Regions from separate parts of the Amycolatopsis sp. NPDC101161 genome, predicted to be linked through region 2. Evidence: riboswitches for the same ligand, from Rfam matches in the RefSeq annotation. Region 2 holds a riboswitch; each other region holds the start of a gene.
The links. Region 2 has a riboswitch for S-adenosylmethionine ahead of ACIRSS_RS15490 (methionine ABC transporter ATP-binding protein). Riboswitches for the same ligand answer to the same signal wherever they lie in the genome.
Positions count from the first base shown of each region.

Region 1: linked by a shared signal. The riboswitch ahead of ACIRSS_RS41730 (aminotransferase class V-fold PLP-dependent enzyme) and the one ahead of ACIRSS_RS15490 (methionine ABC transporter ATP-binding protein) in region 2 are both predicted to bind S-adenosylmethionine.
Region 3: linked by a shared signal. The riboswitch ahead of thrC (threonine synthase) and the one ahead of ACIRSS_RS15490 (methionine ABC transporter ATP-binding protein) in region 2 are both predicted to bind S-adenosylmethionine.

Region 1 is NZ_JBIWPI010000006.1:753,809-760,426, forward strand. It holds gene ACIRSS_RS41720 (potassium/proton antiporter) at 1-562, shown strand, start outside; gene ACIRSS_RS41725 (M23 family metallopeptidase) at 970-1,620, shown strand; SAM riboswitch class IV at 1,703-1,817, shown strand; gene ACIRSS_RS41730 (aminotransferase class V-fold PLP-dependent enzyme) at 1,855-3,213, shown strand; gene ACIRSS_RS41735 (hypothetical protein) at 3,230-3,829, shown strand; gene ACIRSS_RS41740 (hypothetical protein) at 4,189-4,320, shown strand; gene lspA (signal peptidase II) at 4,344-4,988, shown strand; gene ACIRSS_RS41750 (RluA family pseudouridine synthase) at 4,985-5,914, shown strand; gene ACIRSS_RS41755 (AsnC family protein) at 5,911-6,618, opposite strand, start outside.
Region 2 is NZ_JBIWPI010000002.1:914,431-921,048, reverse strand. It holds gene ACIRSS_RS15505 (transglycosylase family protein) at 120-1,547, shown strand; gene ACIRSS_RS15500 (hypothetical protein) at 1,616-1,954, shown strand; gene rsmA (16S rRNA (adenine(1518)-N(6)/adenine(1519)-N(6))-dimethyltransferase RsmA) at 1,964-2,800, shown strand; SAM riboswitch class I at 2,939-3,029, shown strand; gene ACIRSS_RS15490 (methionine ABC transporter ATP-binding protein) at 3,239-4,249, shown strand; gene ACIRSS_RS15485 (4-(cytidine 5'-diphospho)-2-C-methyl-D-erythritol kinase) at 4,320-5,282, shown strand; gene ACIRSS_RS15480 (ABC-F family ATP-binding cassette domain-containing protein) at 5,329-6,618, shown strand, end outside.
Region 3 is NZ_JBIWPI010000006.1:281,374-287,991, reverse strand. It holds gene holA (DNA polymerase III subunit delta) at 248-1,228, opposite strand; SAM riboswitch class I at 1,365-1,498, shown strand; gene thrC (threonine synthase) at 1,512-2,777, shown strand; gene ACIRSS_RS39810 (DUF4231 domain-containing protein) at 2,891-3,379, shown strand; gene ACIRSS_RS39805 (ComEC/Rec2 family competence protein) at 3,385-5,757, opposite strand; gene ACIRSS_RS39800 (helix-hairpin-helix domain-containing protein) at 5,754-6,476, opposite strand.

The DNA.
Region 1 (6,618 bases), on a different contig from region 2:
CCGGCCGATCTCGGTGGTGCTCTCGGTGCTGCCGTTCCGGCTGCCGTGGCGGGAACAGGCGTTCCTGTCGTGGGCCGGCCTGCGCGGCGCGGTGCCGATCGTGCTGGCGATGATCCCGCTGTCACGAGGGTTGCCGGGCGCGCAACGGCTGGTCGACGCGGTGTTCGTGCTGGTCATCGTGCTGACGCTGGTCCAGGGGGCGACGCTCGGGCCGCTGGGCCGCAAGCTGGGGCTGGCGACGAAGTCCGAGCCGCACGAGGTCGAGGTCGACTCCGCACCGCTGGACGAGCTGGGCGCGGAGCTGCTGCAGGTCCGCATCCAGCGCGGGTCGAAGCTGCACGGCGTGTACTTGTCGGAGCTGAGGCTGCCGACGGGGGCGACGGTCAGCCTGGTCGTCCGCGAGGGCGCGGGTTTCACGCCCCAGAAGACGAGCCGGCTGCAGGAGAACGACCAGCTGCTGGTGGTGACGACCACGGTGGTCCGCGACGCGGTCGAGCGCCGGCTGCGAGCGGTGGACCGGGCGGGCCGGCTGGCCAGGTGGCGGGGCGAGTCGGGGCGCTAACCCGTTCGTGGTCGTGGCCGCGCTGTGACCGATCGGACGAATCCGTCGCTGGATGCGAGCTGCCGTTGGGGTGAGGCGGTGCTCGGGCCGCGCGACGCGGTCGGCAAGGCAGCGAGCTGGGCCGTTGGGAGCGAGTCGGCGCTGTTGGCTGTGGCTGCCCAGCCCAGCCAGCCCAGCCCAGCCGCATGATCTGGCCCGCCAAGCGCGCCAGCCCGCCCCCTCCCGCGCGGCCCCCTGAACCGCGCTTTGTCCGGTCCCTGTCCACTCTCCCCGCCGACCTGGTGATCTTTTCCCGCAAGGGTGATCTTCCCCGTCCGGAATCTTCCCAATGATCCAACCTTTGGCCTACTCTCCGCCCGATCCGGTTAGTTCGAATGGGTGAGCGTTAAGCCAAAGGAGTACGCACGGTGACAAAACTGCACACTCGCCGGACGGTCCTCGCCGTCGCGATGACCGCGGCCCTCGGCCTGCTCGGCGCGCCGGCCGCGATCGCCGAAGTGGCTCCCTTCCCGGCTCTCGCCCTGCCGTTCAAGGCCGGTCAGCAGGTCTACTCCGCGGGCATCCACTCCGACGACGGCAGCACCGGCGTCAAGAACGCGATCGACTTCAGTCCGGCCGACCGGACCGTGCGCGCCCCTCTGGCCGGGACCGTCCACCTGCAGCACTGCGCCGGCGGCGACTGGGTCACCATCGACCACGCCGGCGGCTGGCGGACCGGGTACTACCACATGGAAGGCATCAAGGTCACCGACGGTGAGCACGTCGAGGCCGGGGCCGTCCTCGGGTCGACCGGGAACGCGCTCCCGTGCGGTGGCAGCAGCACCGGCGCCCACGTGCACTTCACGCTCTGGACCGTGCCCGAGGCCGCGAACTGGGACGGCAAGTCCTTCGCGGAGGTCTCGACGGCCGTCGCCCAGGCCGATGGCGAACCCGTCGACGGCAAGACCATCGGCGGCTGGCGCTTCACCGCGGGAGCCGAGCAGTACACCGGCACCGCGACGCACCTCGCGGACAACGCCGTGACGCAGCTCCCCGGACGCTTCCGCGCCAAGCTCTGAGGCCTCACGGTGTGTGAGCGGCGTCTCAGAATGTGAGGCGGGGGTTGGCCGCCGGCCGCGTTCTCGGTTACCTTCGGGCTCAGGTCATGAGTGCCAGCGCGAAGCCCCGGCTTGCTGGCCGGCAACCCTCCTACCGCGGTGGGGTGCCCCGGGTGAAGACCGGGCCGGTCGCGCCGTGCGACGGGCAAGCGCGGGCCCCTCGCCGGGGTCCCCCGGACCGCCGAGGAGGCACCGATGACTCTCGCCATCGACCGCACCAGCACGACCACCCTGGCTGCCGTCACCGCGAAAACCGTTGTCACGCAAGACATCCCGACCGTCGCGGGGGCCGCCCTGCGCGTCCCGCTCGTCACCGGCGAGGCAATCGGCTACGCCAACCTCGACCACGCCGCGAGCGCCCCCTGTCTCGACGCCGTCCGCGCGAAGGTCGACGAATTCCTGCCCTGGTACGCCAGCGTCCACCGCGGTGCCGGCTTCGCCTCCCAGGTCTCCACCAAGCTCTACGAACGCACCCGCGACGTCCTGCGCCGCTTCGTCGACGCCCGCCGGACCGACACCGTCGTGTTCACCCGCAACACCACCGACTCCTTCAACCTGCTCGCCCGCAGCCTGCCGCGGCACACGACGGTGGTCGTCTTCGACACCGAGCACCACGCCGCGCTGCTGCCGTGGCAGGGCCCGAACGTCCGGCGGATCCCGACCCCGCGCACCCGCCTCGCGGCAGTGTCCGCTGTGGACGAAGCCCTCGCGGATGCACCGCAGGGACCGCGATTGGTCGTCGTCACCGGAGCGTCCAATGTGACCGGTGAGCTGCTCCCCGTCGCCGAAATCGCCGCCGTGGCGCGCAGGCACGGCGCGCGCATCGCGCTCGACGCCGCCCAGCTCGCCCCGCACCGCCGGATCTCGATCAAGGACCTGGACGTCGACTACGTCGCGCTGTCCGGCCACAAGCTCTACGCGCCATTCGGTGCGGGCGCCCTGATCGGGCGCGCCGACTGGCTGCGCGCCGCCCGGCCGTACCTCGCCGGCGGCGGCGCGACCAAGCTCGTCACCGAGGACGCCGTCGTCTGGAACACCGGGCCCGAGCGCCACGAAGCCGGCTCGCCCAACACCGTCGGCGTCTACGCGCTCGGCGTCGCGTGCGAAACCCTCGGCGAAAACTGGGCCGCGATCGAAAACCACGAGCAGACCCTGCTCGCCCGGCTGCGCAAGGGACTCGAAGGCATCCCGGGCTGCGCCGAGCTGCGGCTGTTCGCCGCGCCGGTCGACCGCGTCGGCACGGTCAGCTTCGTCGTCGACGGCTTCGACCCGGGCTGGGTCGCCGCGGTGCTGTCGGCGGAGTACGGCATCGGCGTCCGCGACGGCGCCTTCTGCGCCCACATCGCCGCCAAGCGCCTGATCGGCGTCACCGGCGGCACCGGGCAGCAGGCCATCCGCGTCAGCCTCGGCCTCGGCAGCACCGAGGAGCACGTCGACCGCGTGGTGCGGGCGCTGCGCCAGATCGTCGCGCGCGGGGCCCGCTGGGAGTACGCGAAGGTGGACGGCCGCTGGGCCCCGGTCGGCGACCCGCGTGAGCTGCCGCCGTTCTGCTGAGCGCTAGCCTGGCCCGATGGGGAGAGAGCGGCGGTTCTGGTTTCCGTTGGCCCTGCTCGGGCTGACGCAGATCGGCATGGTGGCGCTGCAGCTGCTGTCGCGCCGCAGCCCGGCCGAAGACCAGTCCGCGAACCTCCTCCTCAGGCCGGCGGCCCCGCCCGGGGTGGCGCAGTACGGCCGCGCCCAATGGCTGTCCCAGGACGCCTTCTACTCCCTGGGACGAGGCCTGCCCACGGGCGTGGCCTGGCTGGTCGCGCTCGGCGTGGTGCTGATCGGCACGGCGATCTGGTACGCGCTCGCCCTGCGGCCCGTCCGCACCGGGTGGTTCGTCCTCGGGACGCTCGGCGCGCTGCTCGCCGTGCCGCTGCTCGACCTGGTCGGGTCGTGGCAGTTCCGGCTCGGCGACGAGCTGTGCGGCCCGCTGCTGGCCACCCTCGGCCTGCTGGTGCTCGCCGCGTACGAGCGCAGCAAGCTCGTCCTGCTCGCCGCGGCGGCGTTCGCGGTGATCGCCGTGGTGCTCTCGGCGGACCTGGTGGGGGTGCTCGGCTCGGCGGCCGTCCTGCTCGCCGCGGCGTTCGCCGCCCTCCTGCGCCCGGCGCGCGAGGCCCTGCCGTGACGGGGACGCGGCGGTCCTGGTTCCCGGGACGGCTGGTGATGGTGGCGGTCGAGCTGGTGTCGAAGGACACCGCGCGCGGGGCCACCAGCTGACCCGGGGCACCGGCCTCCCCGACAACCGGCTCTCGGGCATCGACGCCGCCACCGACGTGGTCGCTCGGCCGGCTCGCCTGCGTGGTGCTCGCCGTGGCGGGCCGGTACCGGTAGTCCCGGCGGGCACGCCGCCGCAGGCCGTCCGGTTCGAGCGCGGCCGTCCCGCTGCTCGACCTGGTCGGCGCGCTGGAGCTGCGGCTACCCGGGGACGGGCGTGCCGCGCTCGGCCCCCTGGTGCCGGCCGGGTACGGGCGCGGCCGGTTCCTGGTGGCCGTCGATGCGGGGTCCGTCCTGGTCACGGTGGTTTTCCCGACCCCGCCGGGGGGTGCGCTGATGGCGGCGGGCCTGCTGTTCGCCGTGCTGCCGCGCGGGCCGGTCACCGCCGCCGACACGGCCTGACCAGCACCGTGGACAATGGTGCGGTGAGCACCGAGCCCAGCCACTCCGAGCCCGACACCGACGCAGCCGCCGAGGTGGCGCCCGAGACCGTGCAGGAGACGCCGGAAGAGCCGGCGACGCCGCTGCCGAAGCGGCGCGTGGGCTGGGTGTTCGCGGTCGCCGTCGTGTTCTGGGCGATCGACCTGGTGACGAAGAACCTGGTCGCCGCCAACCTCGAAGGCAAGGAGCCGGTCCGGATCCTCGGCGGGCTGATCTACCTGCAGGTGATCCGCAACCCGGGTGCCGCCTTCTCGATGGCCACCGGCATGACGTGGGTGCTCGCGCTGGTCGCCCTCGCCGTCGTCGTCGCGATCATCTGGCTGTCGCGGCGGCTGCGCTCGATCGGCTGGGCCATCGGCCTCGGCCTGGTGCTCGCCGGCGCGACCGGCAACCTCACCGACCGCATCTTCCGCGCGCCCGGCGGGCTGCAGGGCCACGTCGTCGACTTCATCTCGGCGTTCGCCCCGAACGGCAAGGGCTTCGCGATCTTCAACATCGCCGACTCGGCGATCTGCGTCGGCGGCGCGCTGATCGTGCTGCTTTCCCTGCTGGGCAAGGACTACGACGGCACGTCGACCAAGGACAAGAAGAAGGCCGAAGCGCCGGAGCAGCAGGAGGAGCAGGCGTGAGCTCGCGGATGCTCCCGGTGCCCGACGGGCTCGACGGGATGCGGGTCGACGCCGGCCTCGCCAAGCTGCTCGGCCTGTCGCGGACCGTCGTCGCGGAGCTCGCCGAATCCGGGGACGTGCTGCTCGACGGCCGTCCCGCGGGCAAGTCCGACCGGCTCTCCGGGGGCGGCCTGCTGGAGATCACCCTGCCGGAGCCCGCGAACCCCGTCGAGGTCGTCGCGCAGCCGGTCGAGGGCATGCAGATCCTGCACGACGACGACGACATCGTCGTGATCTCGAAGCCGGTCGGCGTCGCCGTGCACCCGAGCCCGGGCTGGACCGGACCGACCGTCGTCGGCGGCCTCGCCGCGGCCGGCCTGCGCATCGCGACCTCGGGCGCGGCCGAGCGCCAGGGCGTCGTGCACCGGCTCGACGCGGGCACCACCGGCGTGATGGTGGTGGCCAAGAGCGAGCACGCGTACACCGTGCTGAAGCGCGCGTTCAAGGAGCGCACGGTCGACAAGGGCTACCACGCGATCGTCCAGGGCCACCCCGACCCGATGCGCGGCACGATCGACGCCCCGATCGACCGCCACCCGCGTCACGACTACAAGTTCGCGGTCGTCCAGGGCGGCCGCCCGAGCGTCACGCACTACGAGGTCGTCGAGGCGTTCCGGGCGGCGTCGCTGGCGCACATCAAGCTGGAGACCGGGCGGACGCACCAGATCCGCGTCCACTTCTCGGCGCTGCGCCACCCCTGCGTCGGCGACCTGACGTACGGCGCGGACCCCGTCCTGGCACGGCACCTCGGCCTGAGCCGCCAGTGGCTGCACGCGAAGACGCTGGCGTTCGCGCACCCGGCGGACGGCCGCTGGGTCGAGTTCGAGTCCGAGTACCCGGACGACCTGGCGAAGGCCCTGGAAATCCTGCGCGACGAGAGCTATTAGTCGTCGATCGACCAGGTGAGCGTGCGCTCGTCCGGCTCCGGCCGCGGGCTCCAGCGCACCGAAACCACGCGCGTCGCGTCCGGCAGGACGTACACCGTGTGGCCACCCAGGGTTTCGCCCGGTTTGACGCCGATCTTGTGCGGCGGCCGGGACGTCAGCGACACCGGCGCCTTGCCGATCGCGGTGCCGTCGGCGGCGAGCAGCTCGAGGTAGTTGTCCGGCAGCGACGCGAACGGGATCGAGCCGCGGTTGGTGATCTCGGTGTGCACGACGACCGCGCGTTCGCCCGCCTCCAGGCGGTAGCCCGCCGCGCCGAACAGGTAGTCCGCCGGGTCCTGGACTTCCAGCAGCTGCACCGTCAGCTGTTCGCCCTCCAGGCCCTGGGTCGCCATGACCTCGCCGAGCTTGCCCTTCTTGCCGGTGCCGGCCGGCCGGGCGGGCTCGTCACCGCGCGCCCACGACGCCGTCTGCGGCAGGCCCCACGTGCTCACCACGGGATCGACCGGCGCCGGCGGCGGGGTGACCTGCGGGCGCGGCGGCGGGCCCGGGTACCGACCGGACGGCGTGCCCTGGACGTTGTACGGACCCGAAGGCGCGCCTTGCACGTTGTACGGACCCGACGGCACGCCCTGCGGCCCCGGGCCGGGCGGCATCGGCGGCGCGGGCTGCTGGGGCACCGGGTGCGACGGCGGCGCGAACTGCTG
Region 2 (6,618 bases):
ACCCGTTACTGTCCCGTGATCGTGCCGGTCGGTACCTGTGCTCAGCAGCGTCCGATCGTCACGCCCAGTCGTAGAGACGGCGCCCCCGACCGTCGTCTCGTGAAAGGGAACGATCCCCGGTGACAGGTAGCAGACAGGCTGGAGCGCGCTCCGCCGTCCTCGAACGCAGTTATTTCGAGGACACCGCGTATGGCCAGCTCGACTTCTCCGACGACCCGAACATCACGCAGCAGGACATCCTCGCCGCGCTCGGCCCCGACGCCGACGCGATGATGGCCGAGATCGACGTCGACGTCGACGAGTTGATCCGCCTCATCAACGCCGAGACGACGTACCTGCCCCCGATCGTCATCCCGGACGAGATCGAGGCGGACCGGACCGCGTCCCCGCAGGCCAAGCGGGCCATGCTGGACGAGGGCCTGCGCGAGACCACCAAGGTCTGGAAGCGCCGCTTCCTCAAGGGCGCCGTCCTCAGCGTCATGATCAGCATCGCCGGCGGCGGCGCGGCCGCGCTGGCGATGAACAAGAGCGTCACCGTCGACGTCGACGGCCAGCAGACCACCGTGCACTCGTTCGGCGACACCGTCGGCGAGGTGCTGGAGGACGCGGGCCTGTCCGTGGGCGCGCACGACTCGCTCTCCCCGTCCCCGCAGGCGGAGGTCGGCGACGGCGGCGTCATCAAGCTCGAGCGCGGCCGCCAGCTGAAGATGATCGTCGACGGCTCGGAGCACACCTCCTGGGTCCGCGCGACGCACCTCGGCGACGCGCTGGGCCAGCTCGGCATGACCGGTCTGGACAAGCCCGGCACGTGGATGTCGATGTCGAAGGACGGCGAGCTGCCCCTCCAGGGCGCCACCGTCGAGATCAAGACCCTGAAGAACATCACCCTGTACGACGGCGCCAACGCGCCGAAGCAGGTGAAGACGACCGCGGTCACGACGAAGGAGTTCCTGGGCGAGTACAAGCTCACCCTGGGCCCGGAGGACCAGGCCGAGGGTGGTCTGGACGTCAAGCTGACCGACGGCGCCGAGGTGCACATCAGCCGCACCGGCGTCTCGACGGTCGTCCAGAAGGAGTCCATCGACCCGCCCGAGCAGAAGGTCGACGACCCGGACCTCGCCAAGGGCAAGACCTCGGTCGAGGACCCGGGCACGCCGGGCGAGAAGATGGTGACCTACAAGGTCACGCAGAAGAACGGCAAAGAGGTCTCCCGCGAGAGCGTCTCCGAGCAGGTCATCACCCAGCCGAAGCCGAAGATCATCCACGTCGGCACCAAGCAGGCCCCGACGCCGGACATCGGCGACGGCTCCGTGTGGGACCGCATCGCGCAGTGCGAGTCGGGTGGCAACTGGGCCATCAACACGGGCAACGGCTACTACGGCGGCCTCCAGTTCGACAAGCGCACGTGGGACGCCTACGGCGGCGACGCGTACGCGAGCCTGCCGAGCCAGGCGTCGCGTGAGCAGCAGATCGCGATCGCCGAGAAGGTCCGCGACGCCCGCGGCGGCAGCTACAGCGCCTGGCCGGTCTGCGGCAAGAAGGCCTGACCTTTTCGCAAAACGGCCCTCGTCCCTCGTGGACGGGGGCCGTTTCGCGTTTCGGGCACACTGGGGCCGTGGAGGACTACCAGCGCCGCAAGCTCGAGTACTTCCGCGAGGCGCTGACCCGGCTGACGCGTCCCGCCGAGGAGCAGCGGGCGTGGCTGCGCGAGAACGGCCTCGGCCTCGCCGACGAGTTGGCGACCGAGTTCGACGACTTCTACGAGGACCTCGCTTCGTGGCACGGTGACGCCGCGCCGGTCCTCGCCGAGCTGGACCGCCTGCTCGCCCGCATGAGCGGCGAAGCCAACGCGCACCTCTGGGAAGTCGAAGCCCTCGTGGCCGAACCCGACTGGCAGCGCGTGCGCGAGCTGGCCACCGCCGCCCTCGCGGTGCTGCCCGACCACGATCGGTAAGCTCACCCGGTGGTTGAACTGCTGGGACCGGCCGAAATCCGCGGGCTGGCGGCCGAACTCGACGTGCGGCCGACCAAGAAGCTCGGGCAGAACTTCGTGCACGATCCCAACACCGTCCGGCGGATCGTCGAGCTCGCGGGCGTCGGCCAGGGCGACGTCGTCCTCGAGGTCGGGCCCGGGCTCGGTTCGCTGACCCTCGGGCTGCTCGCCACCGGCGCGCGGGTCGTCGCCGTCGAGATCGATCCCAAGCTCGCCGAGCGGCTGCCCAAGACCGTCGCCGAACGCGGCCCCGAAGCCGCGGACCGGCTGACCGTCGTCGGCGCCGATGCGCTGCGCGTCACGCGCGAGCAGCTGGGCGAGCCGACCGCGCTCGTCGCCAACCTGCCCTACAACGTCGCCGTTCCGGTCGTGCTGCACCTGCTCGCCGAGGTGCCCTCGCTCACCAAGGGCCTGGTCATGGTGCAGACCGAGGTCGCCGACCGGATGGCCGCCGGCCCCGGCAGCCGGATCTACGGCGTCCCCAGCGTCAAGCTCGCCTGGTACGGCCCCGCGCGCAAGGTCGCCGCCGTGCCGCGCTCGGTGTTCTGGCCGGTGCCGAACGTCGACTCGGCGCTCGTCGCCTTCGAGCGCGGTGACGCTCCGGCGTCGGACGACCGCGATCGGCTCTTCGGCCTCGTCGACGCCGCCTTCTCACAACGCAGGAAGACCCTCCGCGCCGCGCTCGCCGGCTGGGCGGGCTCCGCCGAGCGGGCCGGCGAGCTGCTCGCGGCCGCCGGGATCGACCCGAAGACCCGCGGGGAGCAGCTGGACGTGCAGGACTTCGCCCGGCTCGCCGCCGCGCGTTAGCAGGTCCACAGTGGAAGTCAACGTGGCGCGGTGAAAATACGCCTCTTGCCGTGCCATCTCGCGATTCGGACACCTCCAGTCGTGTGATCTGGGCCAACAGGCTTGCTTTCGCTCCTCGGGATCGGCTTTACTCGGAAGCGTCCATCCCGAGCGACTGAGAGACCTGGCTCGCCGAAGTCGCAGCAACCACCCTCCACAGGGCAGGTGCTACCGCCAGGACCGATGGAGGCCGTTTCCGATGAAGAGGGTAGCTCGCCCCCTGCTCCTGACCAGGCGTCGCGTTGTCGACGAAGGCCGCCGCTCCGTGACCGCATGTCGACGCTCCCACTGAGCTTGTCGTAGCCGGTCCACCTCTTCTTCACGCACCGTCCACACAGGACGGACTTTGCTTGCGGCCGGGTGCCGCGCACTGCGCGCACCCCGTTTTCTGGAGCCTTCGTGATCACCGTCGAAAACCTGTCCAAAACCTTTGCCACCAACGGAAACTCGGTCGTCGCCCTGCGGGACGTGAGCGTCGACGTCCAGGCCGGCTCGCTGTTCGGCGTGGTCGGCCCGGCCGGGTCCGGCAAGTCCGTCCTGGCCCGTTGCATCGCGCTGCAGGAGCGCCCCGACCGCGGCGTCGTCCGGCTCGACGGCCTCAACACCGGCACCCTCGACGGCCGCCGCCTGCGCGAGATCCGCCGTCAGCTGGGTGTTGTCTCGACCAAGCCGGAGCTGATCGCCGAGCGCACCATCGCCGGCAACATCGCTTCCCCGCTCGAGCAGCTCGGCGTCGACGGCCCGCAGCGCCGCAGCCGGGTCGGCTCGCTGCTCGACCTGGTCGGCCTGACGCAGCGCGCGACGCAGCGTCCGGGCGAGCTGTCGGAGGGTCAGCTCCGCCGCGTCGCGGTCGCCAAGGCCCTCGCGGCCGCGCCGGCCGTGCTCCTGGCCGACGACCCGACCGCCGGCATCGACCCGGAGGAGGCCGGCTCGGTGCTCACCGTGCTCGACCGCGCCCGCTCCGAGCTGGGCACCACCGTCGTCATCACGACGCCGGACGCCGGCGTGGTCCGCCGGGTCTGCGACGACGTCGCGGTGCTCGAAGACGGCACGGTCATCGAGCGCGGCACGGTGCTCGACCTGATCTCGAACCCGGCCAGCCGCACCGCGCAGGCGCTGCTGCCCGCCATCGAGACCACCCGCGCGCAGTCGGCGCGCTACGACCGCTCGGTCGACGTCGTGCTGGTCGGCTTCGCGTCGGTCGGCGCGCTGCTGCCCGAGGCGGCGGGCCGCTTCGACGTCGAGTTCGCCACCATCGGCGGCGGCCTGACCCGGATCGGCGACACCCCAGTCGGCCGCTTCCGCCTGGGCGTCCGCGGCGAGCGCGCCGACGCGGCCCTCGCGTGGGTCGCCGAGCGCGGCGGCCACGTGACGCACACCGCTCGCGGCCCGCAGGGCGTGGCTGCCTGATCCAAACGTCGAAGACGCCCCGATGCGCACGTCGCATCGGGGCGTTTTCGCGGGCACGTAGGCTGGTCGGGTGCTCGCCGTAGTTCCGCCCCCAGTCACCGTCCGGGTCCCGGCCAAGGTCAACCTGCACCTGGCGGTCGACGACCTGCGCGAAGACGGTTACCACGAGCTGGTGACCGTGTTCCAGGCCCTGTCGCTGACCGACGAAGTGACCGTCGCCGTCACCGAAGAGCCGGGGCTGGAGATCTACGGCGAGGGCGAGGGCACGGTCCCGACCGGCCCCGAAAACCTGGCGTGGCGCGCGGTCGAAGCGCTGTCCGCGCACGTCGGCCGCAGCGGCGACCCGAAGGTCCGGGTGGTGCTGCGCAAGGGCATCCCGGTCGCGGGCGGCATGGCGGGCGGCAGCGCGGACGCGGCGGCGACGCTCGTCGGGCTGGCGAGCCTGTGGAACCTCGACGTCACGCGCGACGAGCTCGCGGAGATCGCCGCGGGCCTGGGCAGCGACGTCCCGTTCGCGCTCTACGGCGGCACCGCGCTGGGCACCGGGCGCGGCGAGCGGCTCGTCCCGGTGCTGTCGCGGCACACCTTCCACTGGGTGCTCGCCTTCGACGAGCGCGGCCTCTCGACGCCGAAGGTGTTCGGCGAGCTCGACCGGCTGCGCGCGGACGGCAACCCGCCGCGGATCGGCTCGCACACCCCGGTCGTCGAGGCGCTGGCCTCGGGCGACCCGCGCCAGCTGGCGCTGCTGCTGGGCAACGACTTGCAGGCCGCGGCGGTCTCGCTGCGGCCGGGCCTGCGCCGCACGCTGCGCGCCGGCGTCAACGCGGGTGCGCTCGCCGGCACGGTCTCCGGTTCCGGCCCGACGTGCGCGTTCCTCTGCGAAGACGCGCAGTCGGCGGTCGAGGTCGCCGCCGAGCTGTCGGGAGCGGGGGTGTGCCGCACGGTCCGGGTGGCGCACGGCCCGGTGCCCGGCGCCCGCGTCGTCGGCGGCGACGACGCGAACCGGCCGACGCCGCCGCGGGTGCACGCCTGATCGTCCACTGTGGATTTCTACTTCTCGGAAAGGAACGGCTGAGCGGATGGCCAACCTGGTCAACCTGGAGGCGGTGAGCAAGTCCTACGGGGTTCGCCCGCTCCTGGACGGCGTGTCGCTGGGTGTCGCGGCCGGGCAGCGCATCGGCGTCGTCGGCCTCAACGGTGGCGGCAAGACCACCCTGCTGGAAGTCCTTTCCGGACTCGCCGAGCCGGATTCCGGGCGGGTGAGCCATGTCGGCGGCCTGCGGATGGCCGTCGTCACCCAGCGCACCGAGCTGCCGGCGGACAGCACGGTCGGCGACGTCGTCCTGGAACGCTACGGCGCCGAGCACGAGTGGGCGGCCGACGCCCGCGTCCGGTCCATTGTGGACGGACTCGGGATCACCGCGATCGGGCTGGGTACGCCGACCGCGAACCTCTCCGGCGGCGAGCGGCGCCGGGTGTCCCTGGCCGCCGCGCTGACCGGCGAGCTCGACCTGGTCGTGCTGGACGAGCCGACCAACCACCTGGACGTCGAAGGTGTCCGCTGGCTCGCCGACCACCTGCTCGCGCGCCGGATCGCCGTCGTGGTCGTCACGCACGACCGGTGGTTCCTCGACACGGTCGCGACGCTGACGTGGGAGGTCGCGAACGGCCGCGTCGAGCAGTACGAAGGCGGTTACGCGGACTGGATCTTCGCGCGCGCCGAGCGGGCGCGACTGGCCGCGACGGCCGAGGAGAAGCGGCAGAACCTGGCCCGCAAGGAGCTGGCGTGGCTGCGCCGCGGCCCGCAGGCGCGCTCGTCTAAGCCGCGCTACCGCATCGAGGCGGCCGAAGCGCTGATCGCCGACGTGCCGCCGCCGCGTGACTCCGTCGAGCTGCAGGCGTTCGCGAAGCGCCGGCTCGGCAAGACCGTGCTGGAGCTGGAGGACACGACGTACCAGGTGGGCGAGCGGACGCTGCTCGACCACGTCACCTGGCGGATCGGCCCGGGCGACCGGATCGGCCTGGTCGGGGTGAACGGCTCGGGCAAGACGTCGCTGCTGAAGCTGCTCGGCGGCGACGTCGAGGGCTCGACCGGCCGCCGGATCGAAGGCAAGACGGTGGCGCTCGCGCACCTGCGCCAGGAGCTCGACGACCTGCCGGGCGACCTGCGCGTGCTGCAGGCGATCGAGCAGGTGGCCGGGCGCGTGGTGTTCGGCAAGCAGGAGATGACGGCGTCGCAGCTGGGCGAGAAGCTCGGCTTCCCGCAGGCCCGCCAGTGGACCCCGGTCGGCGACCTGTCCGGCGGCGAGCGCCGCCGGCTGCAGCTGTGCCGGCTGCTGATGGCCGAGCCGAACGTCCTGCTGCTCGAC
Region 3 (6,618 bases), on a different contig from region 2:
CTGGTTGATTTCCGAGAAGGCCCCGGCTTCGGCCGGGGCCTTCTTCGTGTCCGGGGTGCCTTCGCTCGGCCGCGAGGGAGTGCTGGTGAACGCGCCACTGGCGGCGGGTGGTCCGCCCGCCGCGGCGTTGAGCGCGAATCCAGCCGGTGCCGCGGAAGCCGCAGCGGCCGCGCGCAGGCTCTCGTGGCGGCCGCCCTCGCCGCGGCTCAGGTCACCGCCGCCGGCCGCCGCTCCACCTGCCCCGGGGTCAGCGGTCGCCCTTGGCGGCCGCCACCTCCAGGACTGCTCGCTCCAGTGCGTAACCCGGGTCCGCCGCCACGCCCTTGACCTCGGCGTTCAGCCTCGCCACCACGCGCATCGCCGTGGCGAGGCCGTCCTGGTTCCAGCCCCGCGACTGCCCCTGGGCCTTGCGGATCTTCCACGGCGGCATGCCCAGCTCGCCGGCCATCTGGTTCGGGTTGCCGCGGCCCGCGCCCGAGACCCGGGCGATCGTGCGGACCGCGTCGGCCAGGGCGTCCGCCACCAGGACGTGCGGAACGCCCAGCTGCATCGCCCAGCGCAGCGACTCCAGCGCCGCCGAGCGGTCGCCGCTCACCGCCTTCTCCGCGACCGCGAAGCCCGTCACGTCGGCGCGGCCACGGTGGTAGCGGCGGACCGCGTCGGCGTCGACCGTGCCGCCCGTGTCCGCCACCAGCTGGCTCGCCGCCGACGAGAGTTCTCGCAGGTCGGAGCCCACCGCGTCGATCAACGCGGCGACCCCCGCCGGGTCGATCTTGCCGCCCGCGCGGCGGATCTCGTGCCGCACGAACTGCTCGCGCTCGGCCGGCTTGGTCAGCTTCGGGCACTCCGTGACCTCGGCGCCGGCCTTCTTCAGCGCCGCGGGGAGCGACTTGCCCGCCTTGCTGCGGCCGCCGCCGGTGTGCACGACGACCAGCACGATGCCGTCCGCGGGGTCCTTCAGGTACGACGCGACGGCGTCGGCCAGCTCCTGCGAGATGTCCTGCGCCGACTCCAGGACGATCACGCGGCCCTCGCTGAACAGCGACGGGCTGACGAGTTCGGCCAGCTCGGGGGCTGTGAGTTCGGACACCCGGACGCGGGTCAGCTCGGCCGTCGCGTCGATCGCGCGGGCGGCGGCGAGCGTCTCGCGGACGGCCCGCTCGATCAGCAGTTCTTCCTCGCCCAGCACCAGGTGCAGCGGGGCGGGGGCGGTGGCTTGCGCGGTCACCCGAGGATCCTCTCACTTGCGGTGTCGTGCGCCCTCTCCGGTGATGTCGGGCGGCCGGCATGGCACAGCGTGAGCGCCATGTCGTACGGTGTCCTCGAGGCGGCGCGCTCGTTCGCGCGCACCGACAACCGAATACCGCTCATCCAGAGGGGCAGAGGGAACGGCCCGACGAAGCCCCGGCAACCGGCGTACAGCCTGTCATCCCGCGATCGCGGGGTAGCTGACGACCACGGTGCCAATTCCGGCCCGCTTCGGCGGGGCAGATGAGGAAAGGAACCTCGCGATGACCGCAACCCTCGGCACGACCTCCACCACGAAGACCCCGGATCTCGGTCCCGCCGTCGAACTGGTGTCGAAGGAAGAGGGTCACCGGCAGCCGCTCGCCCCGGAGTTCGTCTCCGCCGAGGACTTCTCGCCGCTCGAGGTCGCCTACGACTTCGGCCGCGTCCGCCGCGAAGACATCGAGGCCGGCCCCAAGAACATCTGGCGCTACAAGAAGCTCCTCCCGGTTCCGTCCAACGTCGAAGAGATCCCCAACACCGAGCCCGGCGCGACCCGGCTGATCCGCGCCGACCGCCTCGCCAAGGAACTCGGCCTCAAGCGCGTGTGGGTCAAGGACGACACCGGCAACCCGACGCACTCGTTCAAGGACCGCGTCGTCGCCGTCGCGCTGGCCGCGGCCCGCGAGTTCGGGTTCGAGGTGCTCGCGTGTCCGTCGACCGGCAACCTGGCCAACGCGACGGCCGCCGCCGCGGCCCGCGCCGGCTGGCGGTCGGTCGTGCTGATCCCCAAGACCCTCGAGCGCGCCAAGATCCTCACCACCGCGGTGTACGACGGCGACCTGATCGCCGTCGACGGCAACTACGACGACGTCAACCGCCTCGCCACCGAGCTGGCCGGTGAGCACCCGAAGTGGGCGTTCGTGAACGTGAACGTCCGGCCGTACTACTCCGAAGGCTCGAAGACGCTCGCCTACGAGGTCGCCGAGCAGCTCGGCTGGCGCATCCCGCCGCAGATCGTCGTGCCGATCGCCTCCGGTTCGCAGCTGACGAAGGTGGACAAGGGTTTCCGCGAGCTGGGCCAGCTCGGTCTCGTGGACGCCAGCCCGTACAAGGTGTTCGGCGCGCAGGCGACCGGCTGCTCGCCGGTGTCGGCCGCGTTCCGCGCCGGCCAGGACGTGGTCCAGCCGGTGAAGCCGGACACGATCGCCCGCTCGCTGGCGATCGGCAACCCGGCCGACGGCCCGTACGTCCTCGACATCGTCAACCGCACCGGCGGCGCGATCGAGGACGTCACCGACGAAGAGGTCGTCGAAGGCATCCGGCTGCTGGCCCGCACCGAGGGCATCTTCACCGAGACCGCCGGCGGGGTCACCGTGGCGACGGCGAAGAAGCTGGTCGAGACGGGCAAGCTCGACCCGGACGCCGAGACGGTCCTCCTGATCACCGGCGACGGCCTCAAGACCCTCGACGCGGTCGAGAACCACATCGGCCCGAAGGCGACCGTGCCGGCGTCCGCCGAGGCCGTGAACGAGGCGCTCGGCTACTGACGTCCACGCCGGGGGCAGCCGAGCGGCTTCCCCCGGCGAGTACCTCCTTTCGCGTTTCCCCGGACCGATAGGGTCGGCACCCCACGTGCCGGCTCGGTCCAGGAGGTTCGGAAATGCGGAATCTCGGCAAGCACTGGATGGTCACCGCCGAACGCGACGGCCAGGCCTTGCCGACGACCGTCGTCGCGAAGTGGCGGTGGTACAAGAAGGGCGCCCGGCGAGACCGGCTGAGGTACGGCGTGGTGGAAGTCGTCGCCCTCACCGGTTCCGCCGCGATCCCGGTGGCCGCCGCCGCCCACCTCGACTCGGTCGTCATCGCCGCCCTCGGCGCCGTCGTCCTGGTCGCGACCGGGATCCGGACCACCTTCGGCATGCACCAGAACTGGGTGGAGCACAGCCAGATCGGTTACGCGATCGAGCGTGAAGCCGCGTTGTTCCTCCATTCCGCACCGCCGTACGAAGGCACGGACGCGGTTCGGGTGCTGGTCGCACGGGTGGAGACCCTGGCCGACGAGGGCGGGCAACAGTGGGCTCGCCGCCGGATCACCTTCGAACGCGACCGCCAGGCCGCCGAAAGCGGCCGGAACCCCGCCGTGAAGTGACCCGCTCACCGGCGAGGCGGGGCTCGTGGCTCGCCTCGGCGGACTATCGCCGTTCCGGTGACCACCGCGGTGTCGCCGTCCACGTCGGTTCGGGTCACCAGGGCTCCCAACGCCGTCAGACTGTCCATTGTGGTCTTGCTGGGGTGGCCGTATGTGTTGCCCGCGCCCACACTGACCAACGCCACCCTCGGCGCCACCGCCGCGAGGAAAGTCGGCAACGAGTAGCGCGAACCGTGGTGTGGCACCTTCAACACCTCCGCTTTCAGATCACCGACGTCGGCCAGCAAGTCCGATTGGGCCGCCACTTCGACGTCGCCGGTCAGGAGCACTCGCCCGGCCGGGGTTTGCGCTCGCAGGACCACCGAACTGTTGTTGATCGTCGTGCCGTCCTGCGGGCCCGCCACGCGGGCCGGTACATAAGGCGGGCCGAGTACGTCGAGCGTCAAGCCGGGCCAGTTCATCCGCTCCCCCGGGTTCAGCTCCACCAACGGCACGTCCTGTTTCGCGGCCTCGGCCGCGACTTGGCGCCACGCCCAGTCCGGCGCCCGCCCCGGGCCGACGGCGACCGCGCCGACCGACCGGCCCTCGAAGACCGACGAGAGCCCGCCGATGTGGTCCGCGTGCAGGTGGCTCAGCACCAGCAACGGGATCCGCTCGACGGCCAGCCGGTGCAGGCACTCGTCCACCGGCCCGGGCTCGGGCCCGGTGTCCACGACGATGGCCCGTCCGGGCTCAGCCGTCGCCAGCACGACCGCGTCGCCCTGGCCGACGTCGCACTCGACCATCGCCCAGTCGCGTGGGGGCCACGCCGGTGCGAGCACCCGGACCGGCACGAACACCAGCAACGCGCCGACGACCAACATCGCCATGACCAGCCGCAGCCGTCGGTGCCGGGCGGCCAGCACCAGCACCACGAGCACCGCGGCGGCCAGCAGCCCACCCGTCCAGCCGCCAGGCCAGGCGACGACCGCGCCGGGTGCCCGGGAGCCGTGCCGCGCCACCGTGATCAGCCACCGCGCTTCCGGGTCGGCCAGGTGCACCAGGACCTTCCCGGCACCCGGCCACCACGGGCCGACCACCGTCGCCAGCACGCCGAGCACCGTCGCCGGGGCCACCACGGGTGCGGCGAGAACGTTGGTGAGCACCGAAACCAGGCTCACCGTGCCCGCCATGCCCGCGAGGACCGGCGCCGTCACCAGGAACGCCGCCAACGGGATCGCCAGCCCTTCGGCGAACCCCGGCGGGATGCCGCGGCGCACCAGCACGGCGGCCCAGCGGGGTGCGACCAGGACCAGCCCGGCCGTGGCGAACACCGACAGCGCGAACCCGAAGTCCGTGGCCATCGCCGGATCCGTCACCACCAGCACGCACACCGCGAACGCCAGCGCGGGGAGTGCCGAGCCACGCCGGCCCAGCGCCAACGCCAGCAACGCGACCGCCGCCATCACGCCCGCCCGCAGCACGCTCGGCTCCGGGCCGACCAGGACGAGGAACCCGGCCAGGCACGCACCGGCCGCGACCGCCGACGTCCGCGGCCCGACCCGAAGCAGGCGCAGCAGGAGCAAGACCGCGCCGCACGCCACGGCGAGGTTCCCCCCACTGACGGCCGTCAGGTGCGCGAGGCCGGCGGTGACGAACTCCTGCTCGACCCGCGGCGACAACCCGCTCGTGTCGCCCAGGACCAGGCCCGGCAGCAGGCCGGCGGGTTCGTCCGGCAGGACCTGGCACAGGTCGTGGAGTCCGGCGCGCAGCCCCGCCGCGGTCCGCTGCCACCACGGCGCCGGTCCGGGGTCGCCCGGCGGGCCGCGCACGGACAGAACTGCGGCGGTCAGGTCCGAGCCGCGCGGCGGCATCAGCAGGCCCGTCGCCGTGACGTCCTGGCCCGGCAGCAGCGCCGCCCACTGAGCGACCGGCGCCAGCAGCAGGACGCGCCCGGACGACGTGAACGGCCGGCCGTCGACCGACGCCGTGCGGACGTCGGCCGTCAGCACCACCGAGCGGGCACCGGCCTGCTGGTCGGCGTACCCCGCGCTGCGCACGGGCTTCGGGCGTTCGGTGACGACGACCCGCAACGCCGCGGGCAGCCCGTCGGCCGCGGCGACCCGGAGGTCGTCCTGCTGCGCGTTTCGGATCCGCCAAGCGATCGGCCCCGCGGCGACGAGTCCCAGCACCAGCAGGGCCGCGGCCGCGCCGAGCGCCCGGGGACGGTCACGGGCGCGCCAGCACACCAGCCCGGCGAGCACCGCCGAAGCGAGGCCGACGGCGACCGCCGTCCACCAGCCCAGCAGCAGGCCGCAGAGGGCGGCGAGCCAGCACGCCAACGCTGCCGGGACGAGCCGCATGTCCTGCCGGGTGTCGGTCGTGGGAAGCGTGCTCATCCGACCATCACCTGCTCGCGCAGCTTCTGGAATTTGCTTTCCCCGATGCCGGACACATCGCGCAGTTGCTCGACCTTCGTGAAACCGCCGTGCTCGGTGCGCCACTGCACGATCCGCTGAGCCGTCACCGCGCCGACGCCGGGCAACGTGTCCAGCTGGTCCGCGCTCGCCGCGTTGAGGTCGACCTTGCCGCCCGCCGGGGTACCGGCCGGCGCCGCGGCGGCGGGTGCCGGGATCCCGACCGCGAGCTGCTCCCCGTCGGTCACGCGGCGGGCGAGGTTCAGCGAGCTCAGGTCCGCGCCGGGCTCGGCGCCGCCCGCGGCCCTGAGCACGTCCGCGACCCGGGCGCCCTGGACCACGGTGACCAGGCCGGGCGACCGGACGCGGCCGATGACGCTGACGACGAGACCGGCCTGGGGTGCGGCCCGGGCCGATGCCTCGCTCGCCGGTTTCGCGCTCGGCAGCGCGGGTGGTGACTCGGGCACCGGACGGCCGCCGAGGAGCGCGACCGAGCCGAGGACGATCACCACGACCGCCGCGAGGACACCGGCGAGCGCCCACCGGCGGCGGCCGGGACCGGCCGATCCGCCCGGTAGCCAGCGCCGGACCAGCCGGCCGCCGGGCCCGACCGTGCTCGCGTCGGGCGAGAGCTGGTCGGCCAGCCAGGCGAGCCGGTCGTTGACGGGAGGGCCCGGATCCCGGGCGGGCTGCTCGAACACACGATCGACGTTAGGGCCCGCGGGGAGGCGTCCGACAGGGGTGCCGCCGCGTCCTGTGGACAACCGGGGTGATGTGGATGGATCCACCCGGCCCGGCCCGGGAACGGCCGTTTCCGCCGTACCCGGGTGGCATGCTGGCGGG